3 regions of the Streptomyces sp. NPDC002680 genome follow, and region 1 is predicted to be linked to each of the others. Evidence: riboswitches for the same ligand, from Rfam matches in the RefSeq annotation. Region 1 holds a riboswitch; each other region holds the start of a gene.
What was found. Region 1 has a riboswitch for cobalamin ahead of ACFYXF_RS01825 (CbtB-domain containing protein). Riboswitches for the same ligand answer to the same signal wherever they lie in the genome.

Region 1 (2,169 bases):
ACTCCCCGCGCGTCCCGAGCACCGAGGAGGCCGCCGAACTGCTCCGTACGGGCCTCAAGGCGATTCCCGCCGAGCGCCTCTGGGTGAACCCCGACTGCGGCCTGAAGACCCGCGGCTGGCCCGAGACCCGAGCCTCCCTGGAACACCTGGCCGCGGCAGCCCGCACGGTCCGCGGGGAACTCTCCGCGTCCTGACGGCTCGCCCCATCGGCCGGGGGTAGCAGGTCTACGGAGGGGGGAACACCCGAGTTCCTCCCCCGCAGCCCTGCCCCGGTCACGCGGTTCCTCCGCGCCTCGCACCCGAAACGCGAGAGGGCCCTCGGACGGTTCCGTGGGCCCTGGCTCGGCTGACGGGTCAGGTCAGTTGGGTGCGGCGACCGGTCGGGGTGCGGTGGCTGTCGCGGGCCTGGGATGGAGCAGCCGCTCGGCCAGTTCGCCGAACACCAGGCCGAACGCGCCCCAGAGGGTGAGCTGGATGGTGAGTGCGGAGACGCGGAAGCGCCACAGCACGGTGGCCGGGAAGTCGCTCGGTACCTCGTTGACGACGGGCAGGAAGGCGTACGCCAGTCCGATCACGAGGGCGAAGGCGGCCACCGCGGTGACGGTGGCGTACCAGGTGCCCAGCTTCGGGGCGAGCCGCCTGCCCAGGATGGTGGCGGCGACCGCGAGGAGGATGCTGAGCACCATCATCAGCACGTACAGGGTGGTGCGCTTGCCGATGGTGTCGCCGTTGCCGACCGCGGGCGGGTTGGCCGGGTACTTGAGGAACGGCACGACATACACGACGAGCAGGGCGCTGCCGGACAGCAGCAGCGCGGTCGCGCGGGGCGTGAAGCGACCCACCCTGCCCAGCGCGAAGCAGTAGGCGAGGGCGGCGATTCCGCCGAAGGCGACCCCGTAGATCAGGACACCGGTGGCGAGGCCGGCGGTGGACTGCAGGCTGCGGGAGACGAGTTCGACCTCGTGCTCGTGGGCGGGGGCGTGGGCCGCCTCGAAGCCGATCGCCTTGTCGACGCTCGGTTCACCGAGGAAGTAGGCGACGATCAGGGCGAGCACGCCGGCGCCGAGGCCGGCGAGCATGCCCCGCACGAGCAGGTTTCTCACGGTTGCGGAGTTCATGGGGTGTGCGGCGTCCTTCGTCAGTGGCAGGGGAAGCCGAGGAGGTGGCGGGCGTCGTGCACCCACTCGTGGACTTCCTCGCCGGAGACGACGGAGGTGGCACCCTGCTCCGCGCCGACGAAGTACAGCAGGACCAGCATCAGGATGCCGAAGAAGACCGCCCAGGGGGCGATGTCCCTGAGCGGCAGTCTGGCCGGGATGACGGGGGTGGTGGCTGTCGGCGGTGCGACATGCTGCGCCATGGCAGGGCCTCCTCTGGGAGTTCGCGTCCCATCTCGGTGGTGCACAGGACGACGGCCACGGGTCTGACTCACGGAGCACCCCTGCGGGGCGTCCCGTACACAGTGGCGCGACCGTGCCGGTTTCCCACCGGCTTCCGTCTCGCCGTCGTCGATATCGGACCGACGGTACCTCCTGTCGCGTTCATGGCCAATACCCGATGCCACCTGGCGTGATCCGCTTCCGACCGCGTGGGTGTCAGTGGGCGGTTGTAGCGTCCGTGCCATGAACAGCGCAACCTCACCCGCGGGTTACCGACTCATCGGCGTCGACGAGGCCGAGGCTCGCTTCGACGCCGCCTCCGACCTTCAGTATCCGTACCGGGAGTTCGCCGACGAGCAGGAGATCCGCCTGTACGAGGGCGGTCTGCACGTCGTGGGGAACCTGGAGCGCGACGGCGACGGCGACTGGTCGCCGTGCAACGTGATCGTGGACGGCGACCTGACCGTCGAGGGAGACATCGAGTGGTGGGACTCCGCCGGTGGCAACTTCCTGCTGGTCACGGGGCACGTACGGGTCCGCAACGTGCTGCTGTCGGGCTGCCCCGACGTGGTGGTCCGCGGCGATCTCACCGCCACCGGAGGCGTGCAGGGGCACCACGGCGACGACGGCGGGTGTCTGACGGTCAAGGGCCTGGTCCGTGCGCGGACCGTGATCAGCACCCTGTACTTCTGCCTGGACTTCGCCCGGCAGCCGGAGGCCCTGGTCGTCGGCGACCCGTACCGGACCACTTGCCGGGTCGACTTCACCACCGATGAACTGCACGACATAG
Region 2 (2,169 bases), on a different contig from region 1:
CGCGCGCACTCATCTCACCCACGGGCTTCCCCATGAGCACGACCTGACTGCTCTGGTCGCTCCCGGGCTTCAGCAGGACGGGATTCATGAGCGCGGTGGGTTCGATACGGCACGCCTGCGCCTGCATGGCCTGCGCCCGCCCGATCTCGGCGCCTTCCCGCGTCACGAACGAATTGAGGGACATGTTCTGAGCCTTGAAGGGCGCGACCTTCACCCCTTGCCGCACGAGCCACCGACAGATCCCGGCGGTGACGACACTCTTCCCGGCATCGGAGGTGGTCCCGGCGACAAGCAGCCCGCCGCCGACAGTTCCGCCACTCATGACGTACGCCCCTTCGCTACGAGCCGTGCGGCGACGACACTGACCCCGAGGGCCAGCCAGGTGACCCGCCGGGACAGCCGTACGGCCCGTTCGACGTCCTGGACGCCGACGGCACGCCCGTACTCCCCGTTGAGCACGGGCCGATGCTCGACCCGCCCCGCGTAGGACAGCGTCCCGCCGAGCCGCACCCCGAGGGCCCCCGCGAAGGAGGCCTCGACGGGCCCGGCGTTGGGACTGGGATGGCTGCGTGCATCGGCACGCCAGGACCGGACGGCCCCGCGCGGATCACCACCGGCGGCAGCGGCGAGTACGGCGGTCAGCCGCGCCCCCGGCCACCCGGCGAGGTCGTCGAGCCGGGCGGAGGCCCATCCGTACCGCCGATACCGCGGAGACTTGTGCCCGACCATGGCATCGAGGGTGTTGACGGCCCGGAACCCGACGAGCCCCGGCACCCCACCCACAGCCCCCCACACAAGGGCCCCCACAACGGCGTCGGAGGTGTTCTCGGCGACGGACTCGACGACGGCCCGGGCGATCCCGTCGGAGTCGAGGGCCTGCGGATCGCGCCCGCAGAGATGGGGCAGCCGCTCCCGGGCCCCGTCGACATCCCCGGCCTCCAACGACCGCCCGATCGCCCGAGCCTCCCGCCCGAGGGAGGTCCCCCCGACCACGGCCCAGGTGGCGGCGGCGGTGAGCGCGACGGAAGCGGCACGGGACGGACGTACGACGGAACGGGCCCCCGCGGCAAGTGAGACGGCGCCTCCCACACACATGGCGGTGTGCAGCGCCCCCCACCCCCGGTGGTCCCGCCACAGCACCCGTTCGACGGCGCCGGCGGCCTGCCCGAACGCGGCGACCGGATGCCCCCGGCGCGGATCACCGAGAGCCAGATCACCGAGGAGTCCGAGGACGGCGCCGTACGCGAAGACGCGATCGGCACGCACCGGCTCAGCCGGCCGAAGTGGCGGGAGAAACCCTGGTCATGGACCTGGAACGCGAACGGCAGCCGAGCATGGCGATATGTCCTCACTCAGGGTGTCCACGCCCTGGTTCGACGAGACCGGCGGCGAGAGTTCCTGGCTCCCGGGGTTACCTACCCCGGTGACAGTGGCGGGACCGCGCCGGATTCGCACCGGCTTCCTCTTCTGCCGCCGTACATGGCTCCGGCAGTCCACCACGGGCCCGGAACACCCGTCAACTTGCCGTTGACCTGGAAAGGAGGACTGTGCTGAGCCCCACACCGCCGATGGAACGGCGGCGCGGGAACACGCTTTTCGGCCCTCACGCCACGATCAGATAGATCCCGTATGCCACAACTGCCGCACAGGCGGCGAAACATGCGTAAGCCCCCGTGACGGCGAGCCCGGCCGACTCCCCCTGCGTCGCCGCCCGTTCGCGCATCGAGAGTCCGACGATGCCCAGGGTGAACACGCCCACCATGGCCACGGTGATGACGAGGCTGACGCCGAAGACGGAACCGAGGGCGGCCCAGTCGATCTTCATGATGCTTCTTCCTTGCTTCTGACTTGGGGGACCGGGTGCTCGGTGTCAGACGGTGGCGGCCGGGGGAGTCGCCGGGTCGGCGGTGGTGGCCGGGGCGGGGATCGTGGCCGTGAGGTCGGTCGGCACCGTGTGCGCCGGCGGCGTCACCGCGGCGGCCGGATCCTCGGTCCCGTTGACGTTCGTGTGGTCGACCACCTCGCCGCGGCGCGAGACGACCCAGATCGCCGCGCTCGAGGCGATCAGGAAGACCGCCACCAGTGCCGTCCCCCAGTCCCCGAACCCGGTCACCCACTCCGCCACCGCACCCACCAGCGCCGCCGCGGGCAGCGTCAGCCCCCATGCCA
Region 3 (2,169 bases), on a different contig from region 1:
CCCACGGGTCGCGGCGGGACATCATCACAGGCGAGGTCACGGCGTGCTGCACCTGGGCCCCGGCCGCCGGCGCCCCGGACACCTCGGCGACCCGCGCCCACAGCCGTCGGGCCGCGCGCAGCTTGGCGATCGTCAGGAACTGGTCGGCGGTGGCCGCGTACCGGAACTCCAGCTGTCCACAGGCCTGTTCGACGGTCAGCCCGGCCTCGGTCAGCTCGCGGAGGTAGGCCACCCCGGTGGCCAGGGACGCGCCCAGTTCCTGCGCGGCCGAGCCGCCCGCCTCGTGGTACGGCAGCGCGTCCACGGTCAGCGCGCGCAGCCCCGGGTACTGCTCGGCGCACAGCCGCGCCAGCTCGACGACCGGCGCGAAGGCCAACTCCTCACCCGTACGGGCCTCGTGGCCCAGCGGGTCGGCGCCGAGATTGCCGCGCGCCGTCTCCTTGGCGACGCCCCGCTCCTCGTACAGCCGCAGCAACTCCCGTGCGGCGGGCTCCACTTCCTGTCCGGCTTCGAGGACGACGGGGGCCAGGTCGAGATAGACGCCGTCGAGCGCCCGGGCGAGCGACGACACCGGGATCGCGTCCGGGCCGACGGTCAGCCAGAGCGAGGTGACGCCGTTCTCCAGGTCCGCGAGCACCGCGTCGCCGACGAGGGTCGAGTGCCGCTGCCGTACGTCCCAGCCGCCGACGGTGTTCCCCTCGGGCCGCCCGCCGCGTACGAAGGGGGCGAAGCCAGGGAAACCGGGTTCGGGGGACTCGTCGCGCGCCGTGTAGAGGGGCGGGGTGGTGATCCCGTCCTCCAGCGCGGTGGACAGCGCGGCCTCGGCTGCCGCGCCCGAGACCTCCTTGCCCGACTTGCGCAGGACGCCCTCCACGAGGCGCTGCCACTGCTCATGGGTCGTGGAAGGGAACTCGGCGGCCAGCGAGAGCCCGTCGTTGGGCAGGACTGTCATGCCCGGATGCTAGGCCAGAGAGGTCCGGCCGCAGCAGAGCGCCAGGCTGTGACCTTGGCCTCGGCCGAAATGTGACCTCGGCCTCACGTGGTGATTTCCTGAGGCCAGTCAAGGGAATCCGGTGTGAATCCGGAGCTGACGCGCAGCGGTGAGGGTGACGGGCGGAGCAACACGAGCCACTGGACGACGGTCGAATCTGACCAGGATCCGGGAAGGCGCTCCGTCCGGGTGACCCCGAGTCCGAAGACCTGCTGGCCGACCGTAGCCTGGACCCCCGCCACACCGGCCGACGACAAGGCCGTACACACCGCGCTGGAACGCACCGGCCTCACCGACCGGACGGCCCGCCTCTGGCACACCCTCTCCGGCGGCGAACGCCAACGCGTCCAGATCGCCCGCGCCCTCGCCCAGGAACCCCGCGAACTCCTCCTCGGCGAACCCACCAACCACCTCGACATCCAGCACCAGTTGGACCTCCTGACCCTGGTCGCCGAACTGCCGGTCACGACCGTCGTCGCCCTGCACGACCTGAACCTGGCGGCGATGTACTGCGACGCACTCGTCGTGCTCAAGGAGGGCCGGGTGGTGGCGACGGGCAGCCCCGGCGACGTCCTGACCGAGGACCTCATCGCCGACGTGTACGGCGTGAAGGCGCCGTCAGCCGCGACGAGCCCGGCGACCGGCCGCACGTGCGGTTCCTCGGGACGCTCCGGCCCGGGTGAGGAGAGCCGGGAACCAGGCGTTGTCAGTGGTGCTCCCTAGACTTTCGAACGACCTGATCGAAGGGCGGGGACCACCATGGAAGACCTCACGGGGATCGAGGCGCTGCGGCAGCTCCTGCCGCCGCCTCCCGGCGCGGGCGAGGACATCGACTGGCAGGCGGCCGAGGAGCGGTGGGGTACCGGGTTCCCCCGGGACTACAGGGACTTCATGTCCGTGTACGGCGTCGGCGGGATCGAATCGGAGGAGGAGATCGGCGAGGTCGGAATCCTCGGTCCGTTTCCCACGGGCGCCTACCCGTTCTCCCCCGACGACTTCGAGGACGAGACGGGGAACGCCCGGCTGGCCTGGGAGGAGGAGGGCGCCGACCAGGACGACCTGGACCTCGACCCGGAGCACATCCTCGCCTGGGGCTACACGTCCCACGCCGACATACTGTGCTGGCTCACCAGCGATCCGGACCCCGACAAGTGGCCCGTCCTGCTCTTCGCCCGTCA

Region 2: linked by a shared signal. The riboswitch ahead of ACFYXF_RS50110 (cobalamin biosynthesis protein) and the one ahead of ACFYXF_RS01825 (CbtB-domain containing protein) in region 1 are both predicted to bind cobalamin.
Region 3: linked by a shared signal. The riboswitch ahead of ACFYXF_RS38070 (ABC transporter ATP-binding protein) and the one ahead of ACFYXF_RS01825 (CbtB-domain containing protein) in region 1 are both predicted to bind cobalamin.

What each region holds. Positions count from the first base shown of each region.
Region 1 is NZ_JBIAQP010000001.1:422,140-424,308, forward strand. It holds gene metE (5-methyltetrahydropteroyltriglutamate--homocysteine S-methyltransferase) at 1-194, shown strand, start outside; gene ACFYXF_RS01820 (CbtA family protein) at 360-1,118, opposite strand; gene ACFYXF_RS01825 (CbtB-domain containing protein) at 1,139-1,360, opposite strand; cobalamin riboswitch at 1,396-1,539, opposite strand; gene ACFYXF_RS01830 (hypothetical protein) at 1,623-2,169, shown strand, end outside.
Region 2 is NZ_JBIAQP010000033.1:73,869-76,037, forward strand. It holds gene ACFYXF_RS50105 (cobyric acid synthase) at 1-322, opposite strand, end outside; gene ACFYXF_RS50110 (cobalamin biosynthesis protein) at 319-1,266, opposite strand; cobalamin riboswitch at 1,370-1,513, opposite strand; gene ACFYXF_RS50115 (hypothetical protein) at 1,604-1,825, opposite strand; gene ACFYXF_RS50120 (anion permease) at 1,871-2,169, opposite strand, start outside.
Region 3 is NZ_JBIAQP010000018.1:87,186-89,354, reverse strand. It holds gene ACFYXF_RS38075 (methylmalonyl-CoA mutase family protein) at 1-952, opposite strand, end outside; cobalamin riboswitch at 1,041-1,223, shown strand; partial or broken gene ACFYXF_RS38070 (ABC transporter ATP-binding protein) at 1,217-1,674, shown strand; gene ACFYXF_RS38065 (SMI1/KNR4 family protein) at 1,751-2,169, shown strand, end outside.